DNA from 4 places in the Streptococcus sp. Marseille-Q6379 genome. Region 2 is predicted to be linked to each of the others. Evidence: predicted binding sites of a transcription regulator. Region 2 holds the regulator's gene; each other region holds the start of a gene.
What was found. The regulator Rex, encoded in region 2, represses fermentation and respiration genes when NADH is low (regulators of the CRP and FNR family bind a similar motif). The targets are predictions, from matches to a motif close to TTGTGAANTANTTCACAA.
Positions count from the first base shown of each region.

Region 1: a site for Rex is predicted at 2,413-2,430, ahead of ACWPVZ_RS06225 (class II fructose-bisphosphate aldolase). Genes of this name have one in related genera too.
Region 3: a site for Rex is predicted at 5,361-5,378, ahead of pflB (formate C-acetyltransferase). Genes of this name have one in related genera too.
Region 4: a site for Rex is predicted at 2,521-2,538, ahead of ACWPVZ_RS07750 ((S)-acetoin forming diacetyl reductase). Genes of this name have one in related genera too.

Region 1 is NZ_CBCPLV010000001.1:1,238,475-1,246,619, forward strand. It holds gene ACWPVZ_RS06210 (TIGR01440 family protein) at 1-445, opposite strand, end outside; gene ACWPVZ_RS06215 (hypothetical protein) at 461-799, opposite strand; gene ACWPVZ_RS06220 (hypothetical protein) at 832-1,188, opposite strand; gene ACWPVZ_RS06225 (class II fructose-bisphosphate aldolase) at 1,489-2,370, opposite strand; tRNA gene ACWPVZ_RS06230 (tRNA-Leu) at 2,516-2,601, opposite strand; gene ACWPVZ_RS06235 (gamma-glutamylcysteine synthetase) at 2,794-4,089, opposite strand; gene rplQ (50S ribosomal protein L17) at 4,338-4,724, opposite strand; gene ACWPVZ_RS06245 (DNA-directed RNA polymerase subunit alpha) at 4,742-5,680, opposite strand; gene rpsK (30S ribosomal protein S11) at 5,729-6,112, opposite strand; gene rpsM (30S ribosomal protein S13) at 6,139-6,504, opposite strand; gene rpmJ (50S ribosomal protein L36) at 6,522-6,638, opposite strand; gene infA (translation initiation factor IF-1) at 6,664-6,882, opposite strand; gene ACWPVZ_RS06270 (adenylate kinase) at 7,000-7,638, opposite strand; gene secY (preprotein translocase subunit SecY) at 7,770-8,145, opposite strand, start outside.
Region 2 is NZ_CBCPLV010000002.1:581,385-589,529, reverse strand. It holds gene ACWPVZ_RS09335 (DUF7657 domain-containing protein) at 1-1,226, shown strand, start outside; gene radC (RadC family protein) at 1,273-1,959, shown strand; gene ACWPVZ_RS09325 (gamma-glutamyl-gamma-aminobutyrate hydrolase family protein) at 2,017-2,712, opposite strand; gene ACWPVZ_RS09320 (redox-sensing transcriptional repressor Rex) at 2,705-3,364, opposite strand; gene ACWPVZ_RS09315 (DUF1831 domain-containing protein) at 3,506-3,853, opposite strand; gene ACWPVZ_RS09310 (cysteine desulfurase family protein) at 3,855-4,967, opposite strand; gene ACWPVZ_RS09305 (ribose-phosphate diphosphokinase) at 4,971-5,942, opposite strand; gene ACWPVZ_RS09300 (CYTH domain-containing protein) at 6,234-6,809, opposite strand; gene ACWPVZ_RS09295 (GTP pyrophosphokinase) at 6,905-7,579, shown strand; gene ACWPVZ_RS09290 (NAD kinase) at 7,551-8,145, shown strand, end outside.
Region 3 is NZ_CBCPLV010000001.1:990,616-998,760, forward strand. It holds gene ACWPVZ_RS04945 (DUF4059 family protein) at 1-83, opposite strand, end outside; gene ACWPVZ_RS04950 (amino acid ABC transporter ATP-binding protein) at 291-1,034, opposite strand; gene ACWPVZ_RS04955 (amino acid ABC transporter permease) at 1,034-1,780, opposite strand; gene ACWPVZ_RS04960 (transporter substrate-binding domain-containing protein) at 2,168-2,998, opposite strand; gene ACWPVZ_RS04965 (peptidase) at 3,215-4,105, opposite strand; gene dinB (DNA polymerase IV) at 4,222-5,328, opposite strand; gene pflB (formate C-acetyltransferase) at 5,596-7,908, shown strand.
Region 4 is NZ_CBCPLV010000002.1:219,393-227,537, forward strand. It holds gene lepA (translation elongation factor 4) at 1-1,232, opposite strand, end outside; gene ACWPVZ_RS07745 (hypothetical protein) at 1,354-1,518, opposite strand; gene ACWPVZ_RS07750 ((S)-acetoin forming diacetyl reductase) at 1,620-2,384, opposite strand; gene ACWPVZ_RS07755 (rhodanese-like domain-containing protein) at 2,596-2,889, opposite strand; gene ndk (nucleoside-diphosphate kinase) at 2,891-3,304, opposite strand; gene ACWPVZ_RS07765 (cobalamin-independent methionine synthase II family protein) at 3,472-4,617, shown strand; gene trmFO (methylenetetrahydrofolate--tRNA-(uracil(54)-C(5))-methyltransferase (FADH(2)-oxidizing) TrmFO) at 4,677-6,020, opposite strand; gene ACWPVZ_RS07775 (sensor histidine kinase) at 6,138-7,514, opposite strand; gene ACWPVZ_RS07780 (response regulator transcription factor) at 7,505-8,145, opposite strand, start outside.

The DNA of each region.
Region 1 (8,145 bases), on a different contig from region 2:
GAGGAACTTGGACCCTCTTCACATGCATACCAATAGAGGTATCCCCAATATCGATACCAGCCTGAGCGACAATTTCCTCCACCTCAACAGGATCCTTCATATAGTCGAAAGCAGCCAGCTGACCACTTCCCCCAGCATGCAAGGTCGGAAGAACATTAACAATTTCCAAATCTTTAGCCATGGCGAGCTCACGCTCAACAACCAAAGCACGATTCAGATGTTCGCATCCTTGAACAGCCAAGTAAATTCCTTTAGGTTCCAAAACTTCAAGAATCGTTTTCACAATTCGTTGGCCAATTTCACGGCTAGAGGCTTTTCCGATTATCCCACCAGCGACCTCACTGGAAGACAATCCCAAGACAAAGATAGCTCCTCGCCCAATAGCGGAACGTTCAACAATATCTTCTACAAGCACACGTGTCTTCTCTTCTAAATCTAGCAACATCACAACAGCCCTCCTTTAGACAACAGCTGTATTCAGGATTCGCACAATAAGATAGTACAGAATCACAAAAAAGATAAGGAAAAATACCCCTAATAATAATAACTGCCTACGGCGTTTCTTACTTAGATCCCAAGAGAAACCAAATCCCATCAAAAAAGGACCAACACTATAACTTAGCATAAACCATAAATCTACGCGTGCTATATGCCAAAAAGAAGAAATAAAGGCCACTAAACCTATTAAGGATAATATCCAAGAAAACTCCCAACAATCTGATTTAGCAAAAGCCAAGCCTATTAAGAAGCAGCCCAAGGCAGGCATGATAATAAATGATAGGGTCATAAAATAAAACATGCCATTATTATAGCATGTTTTACAGTTTCATGTTAGTGGCGGTTAATGACACCATAAGCAATAGTGAATGCAATAGCAGCAATACCCACAACGATTGCCATGACAGCCCAGAAAATAGTCATCGCACGGCGTCCCTTGCGATTGTTGAAAGGAAGTCCCCAACCAATCATGATGACACCTAGCAATCCAAGCCAGATTTTATAAGTGATAACAATCGCCGCATCAAAATAGGCAAAAGCAACCAAACCTAAACCTAGCAAAGAAATCAAATAAGACCACTTACCCTTCAAAAATGAAGGCAAGGCCCAACCAAATAACACTAAACCTAGTAGAGCAAGAGCTCCACCACCAAAAAATACAGGTACAATATAATTATCAAACATATTCATATTATAGCATATCTTAAAAAGTTAGGAAATAGAATCTATCAACCAAAGCCATATCCAATCTTTAAAATTTGTTTCCTCTCAATCACAGATTGATTCGCAGATACTAACTATTTATTTGGGTACAAAAAAACAAGACCCAGAAAGGACCTTGTTTTAATAGCCTAATTGCGCTTTGTTTGCACTACATCTATAATCAAAAGGAACTGAGATTTAGAAAGTGTGGCAAATTTGTGGCAAAACATAAGAAAAAGGCTTGTCCATATTGGACAAACCCTTTATTTTCAAGCTTATATAGTCTAATTAAGCTTTGTTTGCTGAACCGAATACGTCGATACGTTCTTCAACAGCTTCTGTAATAGCTTCGAAACCTGGTTTCAAGAATTTACGTGGGTCGAAGAGTTTCTTCTTGTCGTATTCTGCTTCATTTGCTTCGTATTCAGCAACAAATTTACGTGTTGCGTTAGCAAATGCGATTTGACATTCAGTGTTAACGTTAACTTTAGCAACACCAAGTTTGATAGCTTCTTGGATTTGATCATCAGGAATACCTGATCCACCGTGCAATACGATTGGGAAGTTAGGAACAGCTTCTGTCAATTTTTGCAAGTGGTCAAGGTGAAGTCCGCTCCAGTTTTCTGGGTAAGGACCGTGGATGTTACCGATACCTGCTGCAAGGAAGTCGATACCAGTTGCAACCATAGCTTTAGCATCTTCGATTGGTGCCAATTCACCATCACCGATGATACCATCTTCTTCACCACCGATTGTACCAACTTCAGCTTCAACTGATACACCGTTAGCGTGTGCAAATTCAACAACTTTAGCTGCTTTTTCAAGGTTTTCTTCAACTGGAAGGTGTGAACCGTCAAACATAACTGAAGTGTAACCTACACGGATACATTCCAAAGCGTCATTGTAGTGACCGTGGTCAAGGTGAATAGCAACTGGTACAGTGATACCCATTGATTCAACCAATTCTTCGATAAGGACTTTACACAATTTGTAACCACCCATGTACTTAGCTGCACCCATAGAAGTTTGGATAAGTACTGGAGCTTGTTTAGCTTCTGCTGCACGCAAGATAGCTTGAGTCCACTCAAGGTTGTTTGTGTTAAATCCACCAACTGCGTAACCATTATCACGAGCTGCTTGGACAAATTTTTCTGCTGAAACGATTGCCATTATAAAGGCCTCCTATATTTTTTTGGGTTTGAACCCGTTTACAAGTTTATTCTATCACAATTGAACTCAAAAAACTAGCTTTTCTACAATTTGTAAGCGTTTTGATTTTTTAATACAAAAAAACCAGTCATGTGACTGGTTACTCTGCGGAAAGAGGGACTTGAACCCTCACGACCTAAAGCGGTCACAGGATCCTTAGTCCTGCGCGTCTGCCAATTCCGCCATTTCCGCTAACAACATTAGTTATTATATCAAGATTGACAACTCGTGTCAATACTTTTTTGAAAGTTTTTTAATAACTTTCTCTTGTCTCTTTCGAAACAACTATTATATAATACCATTTATTGTTTGCTGACGTCAATACTTTTTTGACTTTTTTTAAATTTTTTAGCAAAAACTATCTATCATATCTCTTGTCAAAGGTTAAGCTAAACTCTTATTCAGCCTATCTAATTTCTCTCTAAGGGGAGCTAAGTAAACTTCTTCTCCAAAACCACGCAATTTTAAGCCATCCTCAGCACAAGACAATAACGATTCTGTCAAAGGTAAAATCATTTTGAGGTCTGTAGCAGAAATATCTTTTTTCGAAAATAAACGACGAATTCTAGGGTAATCATAGTCAAGTGCTTCAAAAAAAGGTGAGTCATTTAAAATATTTTCTAGATTTACCAAATTGACTAAAAGACCAAGGTGAAAGGCTGCTGGCGCAAAGGTTGATGAGAAAGGTTGGGTACAAACACTGCGAAACTCAACGGTTCCCCTAGTCGTTAAGTCTTGAAATTGATAAGAACGGTGAGTCTTAAAATCTTCCTCACTTGGTTCAATAGTGACTACTTCGCCACGAATAGAGTGTGCTTTGATAGATGGCGTACTCAGATAGTCTTTAGCGCGTATTGGTTCAAAATAGTAAGTTTCGTCACCACGCTTAGCAGTAAAAAGGGCTGTCTCAGACAAGTAAGAAAAATAGTCATCTTCATTCTTAAATACCTTAGGAAATACTCCTGCATTTTCCTCAAACACACCATGCATGGAATTCTCCCAGAAAACATCACGGGAAAGCGCTAAATCCCAATCAGAACCCCAAAACTCAGAGTTTGCCAATAATACTGCCTTGGGTCCCTCTATTTGGTTAAAAGCATTTAAGACTCTTAAATAGGATGTTTTTGAAACATCTAATTGTACCTGACTCCCACAGATGAAAGAAGCATATTCTGGATAATCATGAAAGAAAGGATCGTTCTTTGCTTTAGATAGCTCGAGAAAATCCATAAGCATTTCATAACGAGGAGATTTAACAGGTCTGTTGTCATTTTTTGCCCAGTTTGGATTCACTCCCCAACCTTGCAACTCATGATTATGATTCTGAAGATAGGATTGGATTATACTGAGGTAAGTATCCAGACGTTCCTCAACCTCAGAAATTCTCTCAGCCTTTGCAAAAGCAAACTCGATCGTATTGTACGAAACTTCAAAAAGAATCATGTCTCCAGAAACTTTATCGATAAGCTGAATAGGATTATTATAAGAATCATACTTATCAGCTTGAAAATCAAAATTATCCAAAAGATAGACTAGTAACTGTTTTGTAAGAGAGACATCTGTAGCATTACCACTCAAATTAACAACTGGGTATTCCAACTCAATCCCCACAAATAATTCGGGTTGCTCCTTAATTGGCTCATAGTACCTTTGCTTAAGCAGTTCCTTGGCTGTTGTCAAAATAATGTCCCCCTTTTTAAAATAAGCTTATTCCATTATATCAAAATATTCAGACGATTTATAGACAAAAAAACGCCTGCTTACGAAAAATAACCGTATTACCTTTCGTAAACAAGCGTTACATGCTTATTTATTCCCATTTTTATGATGAGTGTTCCCGCTAGGCGTATGCCCAGCGGTAGACCAGAGCTAGACTAAGAAAAGCTAAGCTATTCCATCATCATAACACTCAACAAAATTGATAAAAATTAAACAAGTTCGATGATTGCCATTGGGGCAGCATCGCCACGACGTGGTTCTGTTTTAAGGATACGAGTGTATCCACCGTTACGTTCAGCATAACGAGGTGCGATTTCTGAGAAAAGTTTTTGAAGAGCAGTTGTTGATGTATATTTATCAGTTGCTTCATCATAGCTTTCAGATGCAATTTCGTTACGTACAAATGCAGCTGCTTGACGACGTGCGTGCAAATCACCACGTTTACCAAGAGTAATCATTTTTTCAACTGTTTTACGGATTTCTTTAGCACGTGCTTCAGTTGTAACGATTGCTTCGTTAATGATAAGATCTGTAGTCAAATCACGAAGAACCGCTTTACGTTGTGAGCTTGTGCGTCCAAGTTTACGGTAAGCCATGTTATCCTCCTATATTATTATTTATCGTTTTTGAGTCCAAGTCCAAGATCAGCCAACTTAACTTTGACTTCTTCAAGAGATTTACGACCTAGGTTACGGACTTTCATCATTTCAGGCTCAGTTTTTTCTGTCAAATCATGAACGGTATTAATACCGGCACGTTTCAAACAGTTATATGAGCGTACAGACAAATCAAGTTCTTCGATGGTACGGTCAAGCACCTTTTCATCGTTCACTTTTTCAGTTTCTTTCATTACATCAGTAGCTTTAGCAACATCAGTAAGGTCAGTAAACAAGTTCAAGTGTTCAATCAAAACGCGAGCCGAGAGACCGAGGGCATCTTCAGGGATGATTGTTCCGTTTGTCATGATTTCGATTGTCAATTTATCAAAACCATCATTGCTACCTACACGGGCAGGTTCAACTTGATAATTGACTTTTTTCACTGGTGTGTAGATTGAATCTACAGCCAATGTTCCCACTGGTGCATCGTCTTTCTTGTTTTCATCTGCTGGAACATAACCACGGTTTGTAGCTACTGTCATAGTCGCTTTCAAAGAAGCGCCGTCAGCGATAGTGAAAAGATAATGATCAGGGTTAACAATTTCAATGTCGCTATCAGTCAAGATGTCTCCAGCAGTAACTTCAGCTGGACCTTGGACATCAAGTTCAATTGTCTTTTCGTCTTCGACGTAAGATTTTACAGCAAGTCCTTTAATATTAAGGATGATTTGCATCACGTCTTCACGGACGCCTGGTACGGTATCAAATTCGTGGAGTACTCCATCAATCTTAATTGATGTTACGGCAGCACCTGGAAGTGATGACAAAAGTACACGACGAAGAGAGTTACCCAAAGTTGTACCATAACCACGTTCTAGTGGTTCGATGACAAATTTGCCGTAATCTTTATTTTCATCAATTTTTGTTATTATTGGTTTTTCAAACTCAATCATTTATTATACTCCCTCGAAACGAACCTTGTGTACTATTGTTATTAAAGATTACACACGACGACGTTTTGGAGGACGACAACCATTATGTGGTACAGGTGTTACATCACGGATTGCTGTTACTTCAAGACCTGCAGCAGCAAGAGCACGGATAGCAGACTCACGACCTGAACCAGGACCTTTAACAGTTACTTCAACTGTTTTAAGACCATGTTCTTGTGCAGATTTAGCAGCAGCTTCTGAAGCCATTTGTGCAGCAAATGGTGTAGATTTACGAGAACCTTTGAAACCAAGAGCACCAGCTGATGACCATGCTACAGCGTTACCATGCACATCTGTAATCATAACAATAGTGTTATTGAAAGTAGCGTGAATGTGAGCAATACCAGATTCGATATTCTTTTTCACACGACGTTTACGTGTTGGTTTAGCCAATGTTTTTACCTCCTATTTTATTTTAATTATTTTTTCTTACCTGCAATCGCAACAGCTTTACCTTTACGAGTGCGGGCATTGTTTTTAGTGTTTTGTCCACGGACAGGAAGTCCACGACGGTGACGGATACCACGGTATGAACCGATTTCCATCAAACGTTTGATGTTAAGGTTAACTTCACGACGAAGGTCACCTTCAACTTTGATTGCATCCACTTCGCGACGGATAGCGTCTTCTTGATCATTTGTCAAATCTTTAACGCGGATGTCTTCAGAAACGCCTGCAGCAGCCAAGATTTTCTTAGATGTTGCAAGTCCGATACCGTATACGTAAGTAAGTGAAATTACTACACGTTTATCGTTTGGAATGTCAACTCCAGCAATACGAGCCATGATTTCTCCTTTCTATATTATCCTTGACGTTGTTTGTGTTTTGGATTTGTTGGACAAATTACCATAACACGACCGTTACGACGAATAACTTTACAGTATTCGCAAATTGGTTTAACCGATGGTCTTACCTTCATGTTTCAATCCCTCCAATTATTTCGATTATTTAAAGCGGTATGTGATGCGTCCACGTGTCAAATCATAAGGACTCATTTCAACAGTCACACGGTCACCGACCAAAATACGAATGTAGTTTTTACGGATTTTACCAGAAACTGTCGCCAAAATTTGGTGTCCATTTTCCAATTCAACAGTAAACATAGCATTAGGCATAGTTTCTACAACTTTACCTTCAATTTCAATCACGTCTTCTTTTGCCACGCAAAAGTACCCCCTAAAATTTCGATTTGATTTCCTCTGAGCACAGAGGTAACAATTATAAGTCAGACTAAAGTATTATAACATGCTTAAGTCTGATACGCAAGTAAGATTATATAATTATTTAATTGCTGCAATCGCTTTTTTAACATCAGCGAATACATCGTCGATATCTTGGTTACCTTGAATATCTGATACAAGACCAAGCTCACGGTAATGTGCAATAATTGGCTCACCTTGAGCAATATTCACATCCAAGCGGCGTTTCACTGTTTCTGGTTTGTCATCTTCACGTTGGTAATAGTCTTCTTCCTTGTAGTCAGCTGGTGGGTTGAATACTTTATGGTAAGTTTCACCTGTTTCGCGGTGAATAATACGACCACTCAAGCGTTCAAGAAGGCAAGATGGATCCACTTCGATATTGATTACTCCATCAAGCTCCAAACCAAGATCAACCAAGATTTGATCCAAGGAATGAGCTTGTTCGATTGTGCGAGGAAAACCATCCAAAAGGAATCCTTTTTCCTTAATGTCGTCTTGAGCCAAACACTCTTTAACGATTCCGTTTGTTACTTCATCTGGTACCAATTCACCTTTATCGATGAATGATTTGGCCAAAACACCCATTTCAGTTTGGTTAGCCATAGCAGCACGGAACATATCACCAGTTGAGATGTGAGCTACACCAAATTCTTCAACAATTTTTGCAGCTTGAGTCCCTTTACCAGCACCTGGTAGACCCATAATTAAAAGATTCATCTTACGAACTCCTTATTTTTGTTTTCAAATAACTCTATCAAGGTTTTAACACATTGGTAGAGTTATCAAAAAACAAAAGAGAAGGGACAGAAAGTAACCTTTCTTTCCCTCTCAATTGTTCATGAGAAGACTTAGTCTTCAAGATTCATAAATCCAACGTACTGACGTTTCAATAGGTAACCTTCGAGTTGTTTCATACCTTCGATACCAGTTGAAATCAAGATCAAGAGAGATGTACCACCAAGCGCGATTGAGCTTGTAAGGTGCATAAACTGTTGAGCCGCAATTGGAGCCAATGAAATAAACGCGAGAAATACAGCCCCGATTGTTGCCAATCTCTTAAGCAATGAAGACATGTACTTTTCAGTCTCACGACCTGGACGAACACTAGGAATGTAAGACCCATTCTTTTGAAGATTTTCAGCAGTTTTTTCAGGATTTACTTGGACAAATGTGTAGAAGAATGAGAATAAGATAATCAATATCGCATAAGTAATCATTCCACTA
Region 2 (8,145 bases):
CTTATATTATTCTATTATTTACAGTAATACAGTTTTTCAAGGCATTAAGAAATAAAAAGGTTACACTATTTGATGTGATTGTGATTACATTAACTTTATTTGTTTCGCTTACGATAGATGCATTGACCATTTATCAGAGTTGGGATGCAATATCAGCAACTCTTCATACTGTATATCCGGGAAAAAGAATTTCTGTTGGTGGGGAATATACTTGGAAAAATTTAAGTGATTTCTTATTTAATATCGTTCTGCCATTTAAGGCTCCTCAAGTAAGTAACCAAGTTGAACTATCAAGTTCATTTAATTTCTTACTTTACATACTGATAATCTTGCCTTTTGTTATTAAAAGGAAAGATATCAATAAAAACATCTTTGGGATTGTCTTAGTAGTTTATTCACTAATGCTGATGCTTTATAGTATAGTTGGTATACCAACCGTACTATCTAAATTAACATTGTTTAGCTATGTACCATTTTCTAGGTCGTGGCAATCGATGTCAGTAATTGCAGTTTTTGCTTCGATATGGTTTATATCTTTTATCTGGGATAAATTAGAGAGAGTAAAGTTAACTAAAATTTTACCATCTTTATTCATTGTCACGATACTCTACTTATACAGAGGACTAACAGATGATATCTATAAGAATTATTTAGGAAGGTTTACATCCGTTATTTTAATTGTGATTATGTTAATTGCTTTTATTTGTATTCTTTATAGAAAAAAAGGTGTATTCTATCCTATTATGTTAGTCATTATAACTGTGAGTGGATTGACTGTTAATCCACTCACACATGGCATAGGTGCTATTGAAAATAAATTACTATCTCATGAAGTTGAAAGCATTGTAGGAAGAAATCCTAATGCGATTTGGATGTCTGATTCTACAAATCTCTATCACTTTGTTCAAATGTTTGGTGCTAAAAGTATAGATGGTGTTAGATTTTATCCCGATAGACAACTTATGTCTAAAATTGATAAGCAAAATCAATATGAAGATGTATGGAATAGATATGCACACTTAAAATATTCATTAACGAACGAGAACACATCTATGACTACACCAGTTCCCGATAATGTAAATATTAACTTAAATATAAATGAGTTAAAAGACTTAAATGTAAAATATATTTTGACAACTAGAGACTTAAATAAAGAATTTGGTTCGTCATTTACAGAGATTTATCAGGATAATGATAATAATAGAATCTTTGAATATTTGAATTAACTTCCCCCTCCCACTTACGAATAAGTAAGTAGGAGGTTTTTTTCTTATGTATAGTATTGTAGCTGAGGAGTCGGGGCTTTTGCCTCGTGAGCGTCTCTTGCAGAAAGGAGCAGAAGTGTTGTCTGACCAAGAGCTGTTGGCGATAGTGCTGCGGACGGGGACCAAGTCTGAGTCGGTCTTATCTATGGCTAATCGTATTTTGAAAGGGATGACGAGTTTGGCGGATTTGTCTCGTTTGTCCTTGAATGAGCTTCAGGAGATTCCTGGTATTGGACGTGTGAAGTCTATTGAGCTCAAGGCTATGGTGGAGTTGGCTAAGCGGATTGAGAAGGCTGAGTTGTCTCGTTCTGAGCAGATTATGTCCAGTCAGCAGGTGGCTCGTCGTATGATGTTGGATATTGGGGACAAGCCTCAGGAGCATCTGGTGGCTATCTATTTGGATACGCAGAACCGTATTATTCAGCAAAAGACGGTCTTTATTGGTGGGGTCCGTCGTTCGATTGCTGAGCCACGTGAGATTTTACATTATGCCTGTCATCTGATGGCAACGTCTTTGATTGTGGTTCACAATCATCCGTCAGGTGAGGCCTATCCAAGTCGAAATGATATCGATTTTACTCAAAAGATTAAGCGGGCCTGTGATGACTTAGGGATTTGTCTGCTTGATCATCTGATTGTTGGAAAATCAACCTATTATTCCTTTCGTGAGGAGAGGGAGGATTTTGATCTTTAGGTTGAACCTATGTGATAAAGACAAGAGAAAAGCAACTGAGTACAGTCTCAGTTGCTTTTAAAGTTCGTTAACGACGTATTCAAAGAGTTTGAGGTCTTCTTCGCGTTTGTCTAGGAGAAGCTCTGGGTGCCACTGTACACCAAGGAAACGAAGGTCTGGACTATTTGACTCAACGGCTTCGACGGTGTTGTCCTCAGGGTCACGCGCAATGACACGAAGGTCAGAGGCCAAGTGTTTGATACTTTGATGGTGGAAGGAGTTGATAGAGGTTTCACGTCCGTAGATTTCTGCCAACTTACTGTTCTCATCAACAATCATCTCATGGTAGAGGTAATCAGACGGCTTGTCCTGCCAGTGATGCTCAATATCTTGATGGAGGCTACCACCTAGTGCGACGTTCATGAGTTGGGTTCCACGACAGATTGAAAAGATGGGTTTCTTCTGCTTAGTGGCTTCCTCGATGAGTGCCATTTCAAAGATATCCCGTTCGAGGAAGAAGTCATCTTCACTGGCATGGTTCTCTTCGTTGTAGAATTTAGGGTCAACGTTTTGCCCACCGATCAGGATAAGCTTATCAATCATGGAGATGTAGTTCTTGGCTTCCGAAGGATCGGATACTGGTAGTAGGATTGCTAGGCCACCGGCTCTTTGAACTCCTTCTACAAAGCCAGATGGGGCATAGGACCAGTTGATGTCTTCATGGGCTGGATTAGGCCTTACATTGGCAGTGATTCCGATAATTGGTTTAGTCATTGTTTCTCCTTGATTTTTCTTCTTCTTTCATGAAATAGAGTAGGGTTTGTAGTTCGCTAGTCAAGTCTACGTATTGGACTACCACATGGCGTGGAAGATTGAGGTTGACCGGAGAGAAACAGAGAATGCCTTCAATTCCGGCATCAACCAAAAGATCAGCCACCTCCTGGGCCTTAACTGATGGCACTGTCAGGATGGCTGTTTTGATATCTTCTTGGGCAATCTTGTCCTTAATTTGGGAAATCCCATAGATAGGAATCTTGTCCTCGGTTTGAGTTCCAACCAATTCGTTATCGTCTGTATCAAAAGCCATGACCAGCTGCATGCGGTTACGCTCTTGAAAACGGTAGTGGAGGAGGGCACGCCCAACATTCCCAACACCTACGAGGAGTACCTTGGTAGTCGCATTGTCATTTAGGAGTTCAGCGAAAAATGTCATCAGCTTGTTTACGTCATAACCAAAACCACGGCGACCTAGCTCACCAAAATAGGAGAAGTCACGACGAACAGTAGCAGGGTCAATCCCAATCGCTTCAGCAATTTGTTTAGAGCTTGCTTTATCGATATTTTCACGATGGAATCGTTTGAAAATACGATAGTAGAGAGAGAGACGTTTGGCAGTGGCGTTTGGGATGTTTTTCTCAAATGTCATTGATCGCTTTCCTTTCTTTAATTAGTATGATTCTCCTATATTTTAAGAAAAGTTTGTGAAGATTGCAACAAAATAGTGTAGATGAGGCGATATAAAAAACCTATCACATGGATAGGCTATTTCTATGTAGTAAGAAAAAACTTAGACTTCTTCTTGCTCGAAAACGTTACGATCAACCAAACTCTGCATCAAGAAGTAGAATTTTTCTTGCAAGATGTGGTGATCTTCATTTTTAAAGATATTAACGTTACGAAGGCCAGATTTGTCTGTGATAGACAATTTGAAGCCGGTCAAGTCTTTGTTAATAGTGATTTTGAGTGGGAAACCTTCGCCTGAGTTAGGCACTTTTTCGAGAAGGCGGTGCAACTCGTAGTTTCCGATTTTATTTTGCACAAAAGTCGTATCACGTAGAGTGAATTTTTTGACATTAGGACTGATGGTGTAACGGTACTTACAGTCAGTCAAATGAATGCTTTTTTCAAATGCCATGTTAGTCTCCTATGATTTGATTAAGTTTTTCTGCTAGGGCCTGGAGTTCTTCAGCGGTATTTTCCTCTGATAAACTAATGCGAATGGCTGTTTTTAGCTTGTCAGAATCCTTGCCATAGAGGGCCTGGATGACATGGCTAGGGTCAACAGTTCCAGCAGTACAAGCAGAACCTGTTGAGACAGCAAAGCCTGCTAGGTCTAACAAGGTTAAGAGAGGCCCATTTTCCTTACCAGTAAAGCTAATATTGATAACGTGAGGTAGGCTAGATCCTCCGCCATTAATTTCATAAGGAATGGTAAGGGAATCTAGAAAGGACTGACGAATCGTTTCAACATGTTGGTAATTGTCTTGGTAGTGGTCACTAGCATGCTTGTAAGCAGCGGTCATACCTGCAATACCGACCAGATTTTCAGTGCTGGCACGGCGTTTTTCTTCTTGCTCACCACCGTGGAGTAGGTTGTCAAAATGCAAATCGTTATGATAGAGCAAGCCGACACCTTTAGGTCCGTGGAATTTATGGGCACTAATAGAGAGAAAATCGGCTCCAAGTTCCTCTGGGTGAATAGGAAGCTTTCCTGCTACCTGAACGGCATCGACGTGGAAGGCAGCTTGGTGATTGGCAAGCAAGTCACCAATTTCCTTAATAGGAAGTAATTGGCCAGTCTCATTATTGGCATACATAACAGAAACCAGAATGGTATCGTCACGTAAGGCATCAGCGATTTGTTGGGCAGTAATGACTTGATTTTCTGGTTGAATATAGGTTACTTCAAAACCAAAACGCTCTTCCAAGTAGGCCATAGTGTGAAGGACAGAGTGGTGTTCAATAGCAGTTGTAATCAGGTGCTTACCTTTAGATTGATTGGCTAGGGCGTAACCTTTGATAGCTGTATTGTTTCCTTCAGTCCCTCCAGAAGTGAAAATAAGCTTACGAGCAGGGACTTCAAAGTGTTTGGCCATTTCTTCACGGGCTTCACGAAGTTCCTTAGAAGCCTGTCGACCGTAAACATGGAGGCTGGATGGATTCCCAAAGGTTTCAGTCATGACATGTGTCATAGCTGAAATAGCAGCAGTATTTAAAGGAGTTGTTGCTGCATTGTCCAAATAAACCATAGCTTAGTCCTCGTTTGCAGTGTAAGCAAAGAGTGGGCTAAGTGGTTGACGTTCGAAAATACGAGTAGTAGCGTTAGCGATTAGCTTACTTGCTGAAATGTATTTAACGTTTGTAGGAACTTTTTCTTTAGTTGCAACTGAATCTGTCACCAAGATTTCTTTAATTGGGGCAGCGTTGAGGACTTCAGCAGCACCTCCTGCAAAGAGACCGTGACTAGCTACTGCATAGATGTCTTTAACGCCACCACGTTCAAGGATTTTAGCAGCTTCAGCAAACGTTTTACCAGTGTTAAGGATATCATCAACCAAGATTGCTGTTTTTCCTTCAACCTCACCGATGATGTAGCCTTCTTCACGTTCTGAATCATCTTGAGCGTAGTCAATGATAGCGATTGGTGCATCAAGGTAGTCCGCCAAGCTACGAGCACGTTTAACACCCGAGTTTTTAGGGCTAACAACGACAACATCACTTCCTGTGAATCCTTTTTTGTTGTAGTATTCAGCAAACAAAGGCATTGTGAAGAGGTTATCTACTGGGATATCGAAGAATCCTTGAACTTGGACAGCGTGAAGGTCAAGCGTCAAGAGACGATTGACACCAGCTTTAACTAGCATATTGGCAATCAATTTAGCAGTGATTGGTTCACGTGACGCAGCGATACGGTCTTGACGTGCATAACCAAAGTAAGGCATAACAACGTTGACAGAGTTAGCACTGGCACGTTTGCAGGCATCAATCATGATGAGCAATTCCCAAAGGTGGTCGTTAACAGGGTTGCTAGTAGATTGGATGATATAGATATCGTCCCCACGAACAGACTCTTCAATGTTGATCATGATTTCACCGTCAGAAAATTGACGTGAAGATACTTTACCAAGTGGCAATCCAGTAGCCTCAGCAATTTTTTCAGCAATTTCTGGGTTTGAGCTGAGCGAGAACAATTTCAATTGTGGGTTTGCTTTTTGATGTACCATGACGATGGTGACTCCTTTTAAAAAATAAGATGCTAAGCCTAGTTAGGGCTATTGTAATAAAACTACAGATAGTTCTATTTTAGCAAAAAGAAGCAGAAATTTCAGCCATCAAAGTATGATATTAGTGAAAAATACCGAACCTTTGTTAGATAAAACGCCTTTGTATGCGTTTTTAGAGAAATCTATTATCCTCTGAAGTTCTAAATACTTGTGGTATTTGAAGCTGCATGTGTTTAAAATAAAAAAACAAGGAGCCAACTCCTTGTCTAAATTTTAGTCTTTGTCTAAATTTTAGTCTTTGTCTCGTTTGAGGGTAGCTACAAAGCGTGCAACCTTACTCTTGGCATACTTAAAGTCAATGTTATTTTCTTTAAGAAAGGCATCAAAGTCGTCTTTACCTTTCTCAGCATCCGAAACTTCTAGTTCAAGCTCGTAGTCTTTCTTGTCAGCATAGACATTGACATCAAGAGCCATGAGGCCGATGTTGGTCTGGTACTCGCGACGAGTTGTGGTCAAATGTCCGAGGATGGTTAGGTCCTCTAGTTTAACCCCACGTTCTAAAAGAATGGATTTGATTTGACAATCAGGAAAGTCCAGCGACTTAGTCAAAGCCTTAGCATCCGCACAATCCATGGTAACGTTGTACTCCATGTTCCCGACTTTTTCAGGGATTTTCAAGGTCAGCTCACCATGACTGGGAAGTGTCCTAATACGCAAAGACAACTTTTTATTTCTCATGTCACTCTGAGGAGTGTCGATGTAGTAGTTTGTTTGCGTAACAGGTGTCACATGGGAGAAAAGCATCGCTAAACGATTGTACTCGTCTTTGGTGAGTAGAGTCTTGTACTCTATCTCTAAATGGTTCATGTGTGTCCTCCCTTGTGCTTTCAAATGTGGTATAATATAACAGATTGTATTTATTTTATAAAAAACTAAAGCTTTTGACAAGGAGGAGTCCTATCTTGACCATGGATTGGGAAGAATTTCTAGACCCCTATATTCAGGCCGTAGGTGAGCTCAAAATCAAGCTCCGAGGCATTCGTAAACAATTTCGTAAGCAAAATCGTCACTCGCCTATTGAATTTGTGACGGGACGTGTGAAGTCAGTGGCTTCCATTGAGGAGAAAATCGCCCTTCGTGGCCTTTCGATTGAAAATTTGGCTCAAGATATGCAGGATATCGCTGGTCTCCGAGTCATGGTCCAATTTGTCGATGATGTGGATGAGGTTTTGGCTTTGCTTCGTCATCGTAGTGATATGACTATTGTTTCAGAGCGAGACTATATCAGAAACCGTAAAAATTCGGGTTATCGCTCTTATCATGTTATCATCTCTTATCCCGTTGATACCATAGATGGTCGTAAGGAAATTCTTGCAGAGATTCAGATTAGGACTTTGGCCATGAACTTTTGGGCCACCATTGAACATTCCCTTAATTACAAGTATCAGGGGAATTTTCCTGAGGAGATTAAACTTCGTTTGGAAACTACGGCTCGTATGGCTTATGAGCTTGACGAAGAAATGCGGAAGATACGTGATGATATTAGAGAAGCCCAGTTGCTCTTTGATCCAATTAATAGAACTTTGAAGGATAGTGTAGGAAATAGTGATGACACAGATGAAGACCTCTTCGGATGAGATGAAGGTAGCTATTATTGCCAATGGCAAACCCCAAAGTAGGCGTGTTGCCTCGAAACTTTTTAATGCCTTTCGAGATGATCCTGATTTTTATTTGACCAAGAAAAATCCAGATGTGGTCATCTCAATTGGTGGTGATGGCATGTTGCTATCGGCCTTTCATATGTATGAAAAAGAGCTTGCGCGTGTGCGTTTTGTAGGGATTCACACGGGTCATTTAGGCTTTTATACGGATTATTTGGACAGTGAAGTGGATCAATTAATCGAGACGCTTCGAAAAGATAGTGGTGCAAAGATTTCTTACCCTCTTTTGAATGTCAAATTGACCCTGGCTGATGGTCGTTCTTTTACGTCGATTGCCCTCAATGAAGCAGCCATCAAGCGTAATGAGAAAACCATGGCAGCAGATGTTTGCCTTAATGATGTCTTGTTTGAGAGCTTCCGTGGAGATGGGTTGTCAGTGTCGACGCCTACAGGATCAACGGCCTACAATAAATCCTTGGGTGGTGCGGTCCTTCATCCCACTATTGAAGCCTTGCAACTGACAGAGATTGCCAGTCTTAATA
Region 3 (8,145 bases), on a different contig from region 2:
AGCCAAATGGCACCAATCACCAAGCACACAAAGAAAGCAATCACAAGGCCTAAGAGATAAAATTTAAAAATATTTAATAACATAAATCATCCTAAAGTGAGAAATAGAAAAGGCTGAGATAACATTCTCCAACCTCTAAATTCGACTAGTAATAACTGCACGATGCAGCCTCTGATTGGACTAAAGTCGCCTTTGAAACATTCAAAAGTTCCTAATCATCCTTGTGGGATTTTGACTATGGACTAAACTGTAGTCCTATCCCACTTTTCTATTGTAACAAAAATCCCATCTTAAAGATATTGTTTTGAATAAGAAGCGAAAAATTCTTTTGTTCGTTCTTCTTTTGGATGGTTGAAAAGTTCTTCAGGTGTTCCTTGTTCAAGAATATGCCCTTTTTCAAGGAAGAGCACCTTGTCAGCTACTTGATAAACAAAGTTCATGTCGTGACTAACCAAAATCATGGTCTGACCTGACTTAGCCGCATCAGCGATTGATTTTTCAACCTCACCAACCAACTCAGGGTCAAGGGCAGATGTCGGTTCGTCAAGCAAGAGCACATCAGGCTTCATTGCAAGGGCACGAGCCAAGGCCACACGTTGCTTTTGACCACCTGACAAGTGGCGTGGGTAATGATTTTCACGATTAGAAAGCCCAACCTTAGCGAGCTCTTCTTTAGCAATCTTGGTAGCTTCGTCGTCAGAAAGTTTCTTAACAATCTTAAGACCTTCCTTAACATTATCCAAGGCTGTACGACGTTCAAAGAGGTTGAACTGTTGGAACACCATGGACAACTTACGACGAAGAGTAAGGATTTGCTCTTTGGTAATTGTTTCGAAATCTACCTTGAAATCATCAATGGTAATGGTACCAGAATCAGGTTGTTCCAAATAGTTTAAGCTACGAAGGATTGTTGACTTACCTGCACCAGAGGCACCAACAAGAGCCACAACTTCACCCTTTTCAATGTCAATATCAATGCCATCGAGAACCTTTTGTCCTGAAAATTCTTTGGTCAAATTTTTGATACTAATCATTAGCGGTCACCTCCAATGCCAGAAATGTCAGTCGCTTCAGGAGCCTTAATGGCCATATGATTTTCAACCGAACGACCAATGTACTCAATCAAGATTGAGATTGCCCAGTATACAAGGGCAACTGAGATATAACGTTCAAAGTAACGGTAGTCGGCACCACCCAAGATTTGAGCCTGTGCATACATTTCGACGATACCTGCACTAAAGGCAAGTGATGTTCCCTTAGTCAAACCGATCAAACTGTTAATCAAACTTGGTGTCGCAATAACCGCCGCATTTGGAATGATGACACGACGGTAAACTTGTGCTGATGTCATCCCAAGAGAACGGGCAGCTTCGATTTCCCCAGCGTCAACGGCCTGAATCGCTGCACGGATGGTCTCACTCATGTAAGCTGCTTCATTAAAGGCAAAGGCTGTAATAGCGAAGATAGCTGGTGGAATCTCATTAATGTTCCAGTCCAAACCAAACTCACCATTCAAGTAACGAAGGAAGAGTGGAATACCATAGTAAGTCAACATGAGTTGGACAAGAATTGGTGTCCCGCGCAAGAAACTCACAAAAACGGCTTGAATCGGATAAAGGATACGTACTCGATTGATTTTAACAACCGCAAAGACAAGGGCCAAAATCAGACCGAAGAAGGCCCCTGCAATAGTCAATCCCAAGGTTAAAGGCAAGCGTTCTACAATCTGAGGAACCGCATCAAAGACAGCCTTCCATGAGAAGAGCTTACCAGCTGGCATCCAAGATGCAATCCATTTGAAGACAACCGTAACCAGTTGCAAAACATAGCCCCAAAGGATCTCCACTAACCATGATAAGAGATTAGCCAGAGCAACAACTACTCTCAAACCAATTAAGCCAACGACAACTTGGAGGTACCAAGGTAACCGATTAAATGCTTCTATACTCTTTTTCACAATGTCGCCCTTTCTTTCTAAAAAAGTCGGTTAGCCTAGAGCTAACCGTTCAAATATCTTATCATAAATTTTATAATATTCATTTTAGCACGACTCAGAAAGTCTGTGAAATAGTCTTTTCTTATCAAAGTGATAAGGAAATCATATCACTGATAATTCAGCTTTATTAACGTCAAAAAGCTGAGACAGCAGTCTCAACTTTTAACAGTCTTATTTCAAATCACTGACGTAATCGCCACCGAAGTATTCCTTGCTGAGTTTGGCAAGGGTTCCATCCTTCTTAAGCTCTTTGATACGTTTATTGACAAAAGTCTTGAGTTCCTTACCTTGCTTATCATTTGAGAAAAGAAGATATTCAAGACCATCAGTCTTCATACCGATATCGTCTTTAATCTTGTTTACTGCCAACTTATAGCCTTGATCTTTGACAATGTACTCAGAGGAAATGGCATCATAAAGGATAAAATCAATTTTTCCTTCTTGAATGTGTTGAACACGTGTTGAAAGACCAGTTGAGCTAGATGCATAGTTAATTGTAATTGGTGTCTTGTCCGCATTAGCGTGGTTCCAATTTTCAAGCAACTGAGCATAGTTAGAGCCAGGAAGCACCTCTGTCGTCTTACCAGACAAATCATCTAAGCTAGTGTACTTGGTCCCCTCAGCACTAGTGATGGCATAGTTAGAACGTGAAATCGGATCTGAGAAACCATATTTCTGAGCACGTTCTTCATTGTAGTTGAAGTCGTTAGCCGCAATCTGATAACGTCCAGAATCCACCCCTGTCAAGATGGAATCAAAAGGTGTCGTTACAAACTTGACCTCATATTTGTCCGAATCCTTGAAAATAGCCTTGACCAAATCAATATCATAACCCTTGAAGTCGTCACCTTTTTTGAAAGTGAAAGGCGCCGTATCAGAGTCTGTCGCAACAGTAATCATCTGCTTCTCACCAGATGACTTACCGTCACTCTTGTTTCCACAAGCAGCCAAAGTCAAAACTGACAAGCCAAGAATCCCTAAACCTGCAAGCCATTTTTTCATATCTATATTCCTCGATACTTTCATTAATAGTTAGTGATAACAGTTTACCATCTTCATCCCAACTCGTCTAATAATAAAATCCTAAGTGGTGATAGATAAAGGTTATAGGAGGAATGGGTAGAAATAACAAGATAGAAAAGAGTTGCCACACCAGTGACAACTCTTTTCGTCCAAAACAGCTTTCCATACATGTTTAACATCAAATCCACTAAAACACTACTTATCCTTACCTGATGACTTACTGCTTGAGTCGCTACTATCTTCAGGTTGATAGTCTGACAAATTCTTATGGATACGTTCGGCGTAAACGGCTCTGCTTCCTGATTCGTCATGGTCGACCAAGGCTTCGGCAAGCTCTTTATAATCTTCTACAGAAATAGTCCAGTTTCCACCATCATCTTTAGTAAGCTTGAAGGTCTTTTCCAGATTATCAGCACCTGTCAAAGGTGTGTAGGACATTTCTTTATCAATGTCCTTAAATTGCGTCAAATCACCGTTAAAGTTTTCACCATAAAGGAATTTCGTTGTGAGATCTTTGGCCTTCCCCTTTTCCACATCATTGTTATCAGCTTGATTCCATTGTTTCAACTTGTCAATGTCGTTGTCATAGAGACTCATAAGGAGAGTACGAACAGCAGCTGCAGCTCCATAGGCACTAACAGAACGTGAAGTAAAGGTAACTGTCGCATCATTTCCCTTAACTTTGACATCCTTCAGCTTATAGTCCTGAATCTTACCAATCATATTACGACGGACCTTAAGGAACTTAGAAAGTACTTGAGTTGGAGTCTTGGCATCATAGCCTTCAATGTATTTAAACGTATACTTTTCTTCCGGTGTATACCCCTTCTCTTCAATAGTGTCTGCAACCTGTTTTTCAAAGACATTCGTTTCAGTCCAGGTTTCGTAATTTTCACCGTAGAGTTTTGAAAAACCGTTACTAGATTTTCCAAGCATGGTATCAATTAAAACTGTCGCATCAGCCTTGGCACGTTCTGTCGGAGTTGGTGTCGCCTTTTTCTTCTCAGCTGGTTTATTGGAAGCACAGGCTACAAGAACCAAGCAGGTTGCTAAAATCAAGCCCAGATAAGTAAAAACTTTTTTCATTACTTTTATTCCCTCATTTCTATTGGTTACTATTTAAGATAGCATAGGTCTGATGATTCTTCAAGGTCACTTTTCAGGGTATGAAGCAAAACTCTACCTATTATATTGTTTTTATATCATGACTCCAAATCATCCAAATCTAACTGCCTGCCCTCTTGGTCTTCCAAACCTGTCAGAGTAACACCTAAGAGACGAACACCACTGCTATTTTCCTCCAGTTGATCAAAAATGGTATGAGCAATCCTTTCGATGGTGTCGAAATCCTGGGTCGATTTGTCCAAGGTCATACGCTTGGTTAAGGTTGAGAAATCCGAATAACGGACTTTGATGACAATAATTCGACCGACTTTTTTAGTTTTCTGAGCACTTTCAGCTACTCGCCTAGCATTCTTAGTCAACTCAGCCTTGATGTCATCTTCATTATAAAGAAGCTTGCCGTAGGTTCGCTCACTTCCGATAGATTTACGGACACGATTGGGCCTAACAGGACTATTGGAAATTCCCCTAGCCTTTCGAAAGAGATCAAATCCAAAACGTCCAAAACGATCAATCAGAGCCATCTCAGGAACCTTCAGAAGATCGGCACCGGTGTAGATGTCCATGTCATGAAGACGTTCAACTGACTTTTTACCTACCCCATGAAACTTTTCAATAGGGAGCTTTTCCAAAAATTCCTGAGCCTCCTCTGGAAGTACCACCGTCAAACCAGCAGGCTTTTGAAAATCAGAGGCTAGTTTGGCGATAAATTTATTATAGGAAACGCCCGCTGAACAAGTCAGGTGAAGTTCCTGCCAGATATCATACTGGATAAGCTTGGCTACCTTAACCGCCGATTTGACACCAAGTTTATTTATCGTCACATCAAGATAGGCTTCATCGATAGACATAGGCTCAACCAAGTCAGTATAGCGTTTAAAAATCTCACGAATTTGCATCCCTACCTCTCGGTAATGGCTATAATTTCCTGAGATAAAGACAGCATTAGGACAACGTTCATAGGCTTCCTTAGAAGACATGGCTGAATGGACACCATATTTTCTAGCCTCATAATTACAAGTTGATACCACACCACGTCCCCCTGTTTTTCTAGGATCATGACCGATAATAACCGGCTTGTCCTTAAGACTGGGGTCATCCCTCATCTCGACCTGAGCAAAAAAGGCGTCCATGTCAATATGGATGATTTTCCGACTGGTATCATTTATTAGAGGAAACTCTAACATGGCTCCCTGCCTCCTTTCTCAGATTTATCTCATTGTAAAGCTTTTCACATAAAACTTTGGAACTACAAAGCATTCTCCCCTTATGATACCAAAATCTATCAAAAAACAGAAATTTATAATACAGATTTGTCGTTTTCAAAACTGTATTATAAAAGAATGTCTCTAAAAATGGAGTTTTAAAGTTGTGTAAGCGTTTACTGTGTGATAGAATACTTCTAGAGAATGTAACAGATGATTTTGTTACTAGAATTATAGGAGATCCAAACTATGGCAACGGTTAAAACTAACACAGATGTTTTTGAAAAAGCGTGGGAAGGCTTTAAAGGTACTGACTGGAAAGAAAAAGCTAGCGTTTCACGTTTCGTTCAAGCAAACTACACACCTTATGATGGTGACGAAAGCTTCCTTGCAGGACCAACTGAACGCTCTCTAAAAATTAAAAAAATCGTAGATGAAACTAAAGCAGGCTATGAAGCTGAAGGACGTTTCCCAATGGATACTCGTCCAACTTCAATTGCTGACATTGACGCAGGGTACATTTCAAAAGAAGATGAACTTATCTATGGTATCCAAAATGATGAACTCTTCAAATTGAACTTCATGCCTAAAGGTGGTATCCGTATGGCGGAAACTGCTTTGAAAGAACACGGTTATGAACCAGACCCAGCTGTACACGAAATTTTCACAAAATACGTGACTACAGTTAACGATGGTATCTTCCGTGCTTACACTTCAAACATCCGTCGTGCACGTCACGCTCACACAGTTACTGGTCTTCCAGATGCTTACTCACGTGGACGTATCATCGGGGTTTACGCTCGTCTTGCCCTTTACGGTGCTGACTACTTGATGCAAGAAAAAGTTAACGACTGGAATGCTATTAAAGAAATCGACGAAGAAACTATCCGTCTTCGTGAAGAAGTTAACCTTCAATACCAAGCACTTCAAGATGTCGTTCGCCTTGGTGACCTTTACGGTGTAGATGTTCGTCGTCCTGCCTTCGATACTAAAGAAGCTATCCAATGGACAAACATCGCCTTCATGGCAGTATGTCGTGTCATCAACGGTGCCGCTACTTCACTTGGTCGTGTGCCAATCGTCCTTGACGTATACGCAGAACGTGACCTTGCTCGTGGTACTTACACTGAATCAGAAATCCAAGAATTCGTTGATGATTTCGTTATGAAACTTCGTACAGTTAAGTTTGCTCGTACAAAAGCTTACGACCAATTGTACTCAGGTGACCCAACATTCATCACAACTTCAATGGCTGGTATGGGTGCTGACGGACGTCACCGTGTTACTAAGATGGACTACCGTTTCTTGAACACTCTTGACAACATCGGTAACTCTCCAGAACCAAACTTGACAGTTCTTTGGACTGACAAATTGCCTTACTCATTCCGTCGCTACTGTATGCACATGAGCCACAAGCACTCTTCTATCCAATACGAAGGTGTGACTACTATGGCTAAAGACGGATACGGTGAAATGAGCTGTATCTCATGTTGTGTATCACCACTTGACCCAGAAAACGAAGAACAACGCCACAACATCCAATACTTCGGTGCTCGTGTTAACGTACTTAAAGCCCTTCTTACTGGTTTGAACGGTGGTTACGACGATGTTCATAAAGACTACAAAGTATTTGACATCGATCCAATCCGTGATGAAGTTCTTGACTTTGACACTGTTAAAGCTAACTTCGAAAAATCTCTTGATTGGTTGACTGACACTTACGTAGATGCCCTTAACATCATCCACTACATGACTGATAAGTACAACTACGAAGCTGTTCAAATGGCCTTCTTGCCAACTAAACAACGTGCTAACATGGGATTCGGTATCTGTGGTTTCGCAAATACTGTTGATACATTGGCAGCAATCAAATACGCTACAGTTAAACCAATCCGTGACGAAGATGGCTACATCTACGACTACGAAACAATCGGTGAATACCCACGTTGGGGTGAAGATGACCCACGTTCAAACGAATTGGCAGAATGGTTGATTGAAGCTTACACTACTCGTCTTCGTAGCCACAAACTCTACAAAGATGCAGAAGCTACAGTTTCACTTCTTACAATCACTTCTAACGTTGCTTACTCTAAACAAACTGGTAACTCTCCAGTTCACAAAGGGGTATACCTCAACGAAGATGGTTCAGTGAACTTGTCTAAATTGGAATTCTTCTCACCAGGTGCTAACCCATCTAACAAAGCTAAAGGTGGATGGTTGCAAAACTTGAACTCACTTGCAAGCCTTGACTTCGGTTATGCAGCTGACGGTATCTCACTTACTACTCAAGTATCACCTCGTGCCCTTGGTAAGACTCACGACGAACAAGTTGATAACCTCGTAACTATCCTCGACGGATACTTCGAAAATGGTGGACAACACGTTAACTTGAACGTAATGGACTTGTCAGACGTTTATGAAAAGATCATGAGCGGTGAAGATGTTATCGTACGTATCTCTGGATACTGTGTAAACACTAAATACCTCACTCCAGAACAAAAAACTGAATTGACACAACGTGTCTTCCACGAAGTTCTTTCAATGGACGACGCTTTGGGATAAAAACGAATAAAGAGCTCGCAATTGCGAGTTCTTTTCTTTTTTAAAACACTTGTTTTCATTACATTTTTCTAAATCTACTATAATTTACATTTGACTTTTTCTCAGATTAGCTATAAAATAAAAGCGTTTCCGTTTGGTTTCTCCAAACACTTCACTCTCAGAAGCACCTTAGAGAAACGATACTCAATTACATCAGATGGATAGTTGATAATAACACGTAAGCTACCATTGTTATAT
Region 4 (8,145 bases), 360 kb from region 2:
TCTTCGATGGCATCAATACGTGTAGGATCTGGGAATTCAGATGGGTTAGACACTTCAAGCATCTCACCGTCAGTCGTATTAACATGGTAAACTACCGATGGTGCTGTCATGATGAGATCAATGTTAAACTCACGTTCCAAACGCTCTTGGATAACATCCATGTGAAGAAGACCCAAGAAACCACAACGGAAACCAAAACCAAGGGCTTGAGACGTTTCAGGCTCAAACTGAAGACTGGCATCGTTCAACTGGAGCTTTTCAAGAGCTTCACGCAAGTCATTGTATTTATTAGACTCAATTGGATAAAGACCGGCGAAGACCATTGGATTCATTTGCTTATAGCCATGGAGTGGCTCTGCTGCTGGATTATCCGCAAGTGTTACTGTATCACCGACACGGGTATCCGCAACAGTCTTGATTGAGGCCGCGATATAACCAACATCACCTGTCGCAAGGTAGTCACGGCCAACAGCTTTAGGCGTGAAGATACCAACCTCAGTAACATCGAAGGTCTTGCCATTAGACATCATTTGAATCTTATCGCCTGGTTTAACCATTCCGTTAACTACACGCACTTGGAGGATAACCCCACGGTAGGCATCATAAACAGAGTCAAAGATAAGGGCTTGGAGAGGCGCTTCGACTTCACCTTGAGGTGCAGGAATTTTCTCAACGATTTGTTCGAGAATCTCCTCGATACCGATACCAGCTTTAGCTGATGCAAGCACGGCTTCAGAAGCATCTAGTCCGATTACATCTTCAACCTCTGTACGCACACGTTCAGGATCTGCAGCTGGAAGGTCGATTTTATTGATAACTGGTAAGATTTCCAAGTCATTATCTAGGGCCAAGTAAACATTGGCAAGTGTTTGCGCTTCAATTCCTTGAGCAGCATCCACCACCAAGATTGCACCCTCACAGGCAGCAAGAGAACGTGACACTTCATAAGTAAAGTCCACGTGTCCTGGTGTGTCGATAAGGTGGAAAATATATGTTTCGCCATCTTTAGCTGTATAGTTAAGCTCAATAGCATTTAGTTTGATAGTGATACCACGTTCACGCTCGAGGTCCATACTATCAAGGAGTTGCGCCTGCATCTCACGACTTGATACTGTCTCAGTCTTTTCCAAAATACGATCAGCAAGGGTTGATTTACCGTGGTCAATATGGGCAATAATAGAGAAGTTACGAATCTTCTCCTGTCGTTGTTTTAATTCTTCAATATTTGGCATTTTTATCTTTCCTAGTTCTTACTTGTGATTATAAAAAAACTAATCGTTACCTTCTATTATACAAAAAAGACAGGCTTTTGCCTATCTCTAATATCTGCTTTCTGAGCGCATTTAATCCTTCTTATTTCTTAAAAGTATCGTTGTAGTGCTTATTAATGATTGCAGAGCGCTTGTTTTCTGTAGAACTACTTGAAAATGGAGCTAAACCGAAGGCTAGTACAACAATTCCCAATAAAATGAGACTAAAAAATGGGTGCTCTATAATATAGTGTAAAATATCTGACATAGAAAGGCTCCTTTTAAAGCATAATTAATTAAGATTATATTATCAGAAATATTATGTTTTATCAAGTAAAAAAAGAGAGTCTTCCGCTCTCCTTTTTAATATTAATGGAATTGCATCCCACCATCCACGATGATGGTTTGACCTGTGATGTAGTTTGAGTCAGGTCCAGCTAAGAAGCTAACTGCTGCTGCCACATCTTCAGGTTCTGACAAACGTTTGAGAGTAATGTCTTTAGCAAAAGTTTGCATACCCCATTCATCATCTTTACCAGCGTTCTTACCAACTTCATGAGCAATGTCAAACATCATTGGAGTCTTAACGATACCTGGTGCATACGCATTGACAGTGATACCTGAATCAGCCAAGTCACGCGCCAAAGTTTGAGTGATACCACGCACTGCGAATTTAGTACCACCATATACAGTCAAGTTAGGGTTACCTACGACACCTGCTTGTGAAGTCGCATTGATGATTTTACCACCATGACCAAGTGCTTTAAATTGTGCTTGTGCAGCTTGAGCACCCCAGATAACACCACCGACATTGATGTTAAATGTACGTTGGAACTGTTCTTCAGTAATAGTATCAAGTGGTGTTGTTGGTGCCACACCGGCATTATTAACAACAACATTCAAATCACCAAAGTGATCAACTACTTTTTGGAAAGCTGCTGCCACCTCAGCTTGTTTAGACACATCAGCTACAACCGCAAATGCTTTGTCTGCTGACAATTCAGCAACCGCTTTTTCTGCAGTTTCAGCGTTGTAGTCTAATACCCCAACTTTAAAACCATCTTCAACCAAACGTTTTGCAATCGCAAAACCAATACCTTGACCTGCACCTGTAACAATAGCAACTTTTGACATACGAAATCCTCCTCTACCAATTGTAGTTACAAGCTTAATTAAAAGCCCTATCTCAATTGGAATACGCTAAGTTAATCAAGTTCTGGCAAAGTCATTTTCATAGGCTTTGTCTTAACTCAATGAGAATTTTACTACTTTGTGAAAACGTTGTCAAGTAATTGTCATACTTTTCTGAAAACAAATAAGACCACCGCAGGTGGTCTATTTTCTATTATTTTTCAAACGTAAACCCTAGTGCTTCCATATCGTCCAAGCCACCTAAGTTGGAAACCTTAGTATAGCCTCGTTCTTTCAGTACGCCTGCAGCAAATTCTGCACGAGGCCCCATTTTACAATAGAGGTAAATTGAAGCGTCTTTTTCAGCTGGAATCTCAGCAGAAAAAAATTGTGTATGAGGAATCAAGAGGGCATTCTTAACATGACCTTCTGAATACTCTTCTGGACTTCTGACATCAATTAACAGTCCACCCTTAGCTAAATCATATTGAATCTGTACTAAATCCATCTTACTCACCAAACCAAATCTGAATTTCTCGAGCCGCAGATTCTTCTGAGTCAGAACCATGAACGATATTCGGAACCATATCCCCATCTGGTGCAGTTGCAAAGTCTCCACGAATCGTTCCTGGAGTAGCATCCCCAGGATTGGTTGCTCCCATCATATCACGCCATGACTTGATAACACCTGGGCCAGACATAATACCAATAACTGCTGGGCCACTCATCATGAATTCAGAAATACTAGGGAAAAATGGTTTATCAACCAATTGGGCATAATGTTCTTTAAGACGTTCTTCGTCAAGCATCAGCATCTCCATACGCTCAATAATGAAGCCACGTCGCTCAATTCGATCAATCACTTGTCCCATCAAGTGTCGTTTTACAGCATCTGGTTTAATAATAAAGAATGTTTTTTGCATGTTTCCAACCTTCATCGTTTTCTTTCCATTTTACCATAGGAAATATCATTTTGCAGACCTAAACCTTATATAGTCTAAAACTATATCCACAGCCAGAAATTAACTATTTTTCATTAGTTCAAATAAGAAGTACTATAGATTTAAATACACATTTTGAGGTAAATACAATGACAAAATCTAAATTCCAATTAGTCGGTTCCCTTCTTCGTCCTACGGATCTCCGTAAATACAAGGACGAAATCGAGCATCGTGACGACATCCAGTATCCTTTCTATGATGCCCTTCCTGGTTATCAAGAAACTGAAACTGCAGATATTAAGCAAATTGTGTCTGACCAAAAAGCTAACGGAATTGACATCCTTACTGATGGGGAGTTTGGACGTTCTATGTGGCACTTGGACTTTGTCTGGGGACTCAAAGGTATTGAACGCTACATTGCTGAGCATGGTTACACTTTTAAAGACCATGATGGTGGTCAATATGAAACACGTAAAGATATCGGTATTCGTATCACTGAGCCTCTCTCAGGTAAAAACCACCACTACCTAGATATTTACAAATTGGTTAAGGCTGAAGCTGGTGATGAAGATATCAAACAAACTATCTGGGGACCTGCTCATGCCTACACTGAACTTGCTATCTTTGACCGTTTGGCTGGTCCTGGACAAGTCTATGAAACAAATGAAGACCTCAAAAATGGTTTGATTAATGCCTATAAAGAATTCTTGGAAGAATACAAGGCTGTCGGTGGAAAAATTGTTCAATTTGATGACTGTCTCTGGGAACTTTTTGACCCATCAAACCCTGCAAGTTTCTTTGCGGAAGGTAATTCTGATTTAGCAGAATTGGCTGATGAGTTTGTAGCTATCAATAACGAGGTTGTAGACTATGCTCACGAACTTGGTTTAACGGTTTGGACGCACAACTGTCGTGGTAACTATGAAAGCCGTTCTGCTGCCGAAGGAACTTACGAAGCCATCGCTAAGAAGTTCTTGGCAGAGCAACACTATGACCGTTTCTTCCTTGAGTGGGATAGCGACACCGCTGGTGATATCAAAGCTCTCGAAACCCTTAAAGACAACAAAGCTGAAGTTGTACTAGGACTTTTGTCTTCTAAAACTACTGACCTTGATGACGAAGAACGTGTCCTTGATTTGCTTGAAAAAGCGAGTCAAATCCTTCCAAAAGAACGTCTCTTCCTCTCTCACCAATGTGGTTTCGCCTCATGTGACTCAGGTAATGAGTTGGCAACACCTCAACAATGGGCTAAAATCAAACAAGGTCAAGAAATCGCTAAGAAATTCTTTGGCTAATTGAATACTTTTAAATCATAAAATCCCTTGCCGTATTCGGTAAGGGATTTTAATGTTGTCTAAGCTTGAATAAAAGGTTGTAAATCTTTAAGAGCTCGCTCAGCAATTTTTTCATAGCGCTCTTTCTTGTCACGAATACGTGGCCCTTCCAACTCTTTGATAATACCAAAGTTAACATTCATTGGTTGAAAATGTTTACTTTCAGCGTGAGTCACATAATATGGAAGACTCCCGATAGCTGTTGTGTGAGGGAAGATAACCTCATCTTCACCCTTAAAGAGACGGGCAGCATTGATGCCGGCAACCAAACCTGAGGCAGCTGATTCAACATAACCTTCTACACCAGTCATTTGTCCTGCAAAGAACAAGTTAGGGTTTGATTTTGACTGGAAAGTCTGTTTGAGCAAGTTTGGTGAATCCATGTAAGAGTTGCGGTGCATTACCCCGTAACGTACAAATTCTGCATTTTCAAGACCTGGAATCATTTGGAAGACACGCTTTTGCTCTCCCCATTTGAGGTGGGTTTGGAAACCAACAATATTATAGAGGCTACCAGCCGCATTGTCCTGACGAAGCTGAACAACCGCATAAGGTGTCTTGAAGTCACCATCACGTGGACCCTTATAATCCTCAGGATACTCCAAACCAACTGGTTTCATAGGACCATAGAGCATTGTCTTGATACCACGTTTAGCCATAACTTCGATAGGCATACAGCCCTCGAAATACTTTTCTTTTTCAAAAGAATTCAAAGGAGCTTCTTCAGCTGTTGTCAAGGCCTCGTGGAAGGCCATGAACTCTTCCTTGGTCATTGGACAGTTTAGGTAAGCTGCTTCACCCTTGTCATAGCGTGACTTAAGGTAGACTTTGTTCATGTCGATAGTCGCTTTATCAACAATCGGTGCAGCGGCATCATAGAAATAGAACCCATCTCCACCGTTTAGCTTGTGAATTTTTTCAGCTAAAGCATCAGAAGTCAAAGGACCTGAAGCAATAACTGTAATGGCATCATCAGGAATTTCTGTGATTTCTTCTCGGATGACTTCAATTAATGGATTGTTCTCAATTTCAGCTGTCACTGCTTCTGCATAACCTTCACGGTCAACCGCCATGGCACCACCAGCTGGCACACGGTGAGCTTCTCCATTACGCATAATGATAGAGTCCAAGCGACGCATTTCTTCTTTAAGAAGCCCTACAGCATTTGTCAAGCTATCGCCACGGAAAGAGTTAGAACAAACCAATTCTGCAAAGTTTGTTGTCTTATGCTGAGGTGTTGCTTTGACCCCACGCATTTCATATAGTTTTACCGGAATACCACGTTTAGCAATCTGATAAGCTGCTTCAGAGCCGGCCAAACCAGCTCCAATCACGTTAATATAATCTGCTTTTGATTGAGACATGACACTAATACCTCTTCGAGAACAAGATGAAATCCTGCCCCCACAAATCTTTCTTCATTTTTACTCTTAGTAGTATAGCAAAAAACTCCTCATCTGGCGACTAGGAGTCATCTGTATTTAAAGGGGTAAAATGATCGTCACTTTAGCACCACCCGTGCTATCGTCATTCGAAAGAGCAAGACTACCATGGTGTAAGCGAATAATATCATTGGCAATAGTCAGACCAAGACCACTATGATTGCGACTCTGTCTGCTTTTATCCTCTTGATAAAAGAGCTGAGTAGCCTTTTCGAGAGATTCAAGGGAAAATCCAGGACCAGAATCAAGGCAGATAAATTTGAATTCATCTTCTTCTACCCTAGCGGTCAGGAGCAACTGACTGCCACTGGGTGTATGCTCTACGGCATTCGAAACGATATTCATAAAAGCTCGATTCAACAAGGACCTGTCCCAATGGCCTATGATTTCTTTCTCAATTTCTTTCTTGTCAAATGCTACATTGATTTGTTTGATTTGACCTAGTGACAAGGTTTGATCGTAAATGTCTTCAACAAATTCCCTAACCGAAATGTCTTCAAGTGTCAAGGTTTTCGTCAAACTCGTTTTGTTGAGTTCGGACAACTCTTTAACATAAGCATCAACCTGTGTAATCCCCTTTTGAAAATGCTCTAATAAGTCCATCTGTTCCGCATCCAAGGGCGTCATGGCTAAGAGGTCTGCATTCCCACGAGCAACTGTCAGTGGTGTCTTTAAGTCATGTGTTAGGGCAGAAATCTGATTTTGCTTATCTTGCTCTGCCTTCCAATTTTCCATCAAAGATTCACGGAGCGCAACCCTCATGTGATCCAAGCCACTTAAAACCTGATTGAATTCCTTAATTGTAGACTGAGAGGTTTTAAAATCCAAATCTTGTTGGGAAATTTTTTCAGTAACTTTTAATATAGGTTTAAGCTGCTGGCTTAATTTATTTGCATAGTAAAAAGTTAAAATAATAAATATTAGGAGAATGAATGCAAACATTGAGCCAATCATCAATAGATCAGCATTGGGAAAATGCTGATTCATCCACGCATTATGATACCTAGGTGATAATTGATAGTTGACAATGACTATACCATCTGACCGTTCAAAAGACTGAAAATAGCCGTATATCCCACCGTGAGCATTCTTGAATTGGTAATTTAGTAAGGATTCTTCTTGCAAGTTAACTGGCATGTTAGACTTCTTAAGCTTAAAATCTCTAGTCAAAAAGACATAGCGAGTACCATCGGGCAAGACATCTGGATTAAAGACCTTAGAAGTTTCAATATCATTCCTGACAGCAGACAAATCACTTTCTACCTGATTTGCTGGAATCACAACGCCAAAACGATAAGACAAGCTGAACAAAGACAAAATAAGTAGGCTACTGATTGCCGAGAGGACCGTCAGGCTGACGACATAAGATAACAAGATTGTTCTTAGAGAGTGCTCTCGTTTTTTAATTAGTGCCACTTGTAACCAATCCCCCAGACTGTTTCAATAGGATTTTGCCCAAAATCTTTGAGCTTTGCACGGATATTTTTAATATGTTCAGCCACTGCTGTCGGACTCCCTTTATCCTCATAGCCGTACAAATGCGTGTAGATTTGTTCTTTGGAAAAGACTTGGCCCTTATTTTCAGCCAGAAACTGACAAATACCATATTCTGACTTAGTCAAATCTAACAACTGATTCTCAACATAAAGCTCCTGAGCAGACAAATCAAACTGAATATTTCCAATTAATAGCTTATGGTGGCGCTCACGATGTTCACGTCTCAAGTGTGCAGCCACACGCGCTTGAAGTTCTTTAACCCCAAATGGCTTGCAAATATAATCATCAGCACCATAAGTCAAGCCTTGAACAATATCAGCCTCTTGCGTTTTGGCTGTAATAAAGAGTATAGGACAATCCACCTGATCACGAATCTCAGGACAAAACTGGAGACCATCAACATCAGGCATCATGATATCCAGTAAAATCAAGTCAAACCGTGGCAGCGAGTTCTTATCTAAATCCAAAACACTTGTAAGGCCCGTCACCTTATGATTTTGGAGCTCTAAAGCCTTAACAACCAATTGAACAATATCTTCCTGATCATCAA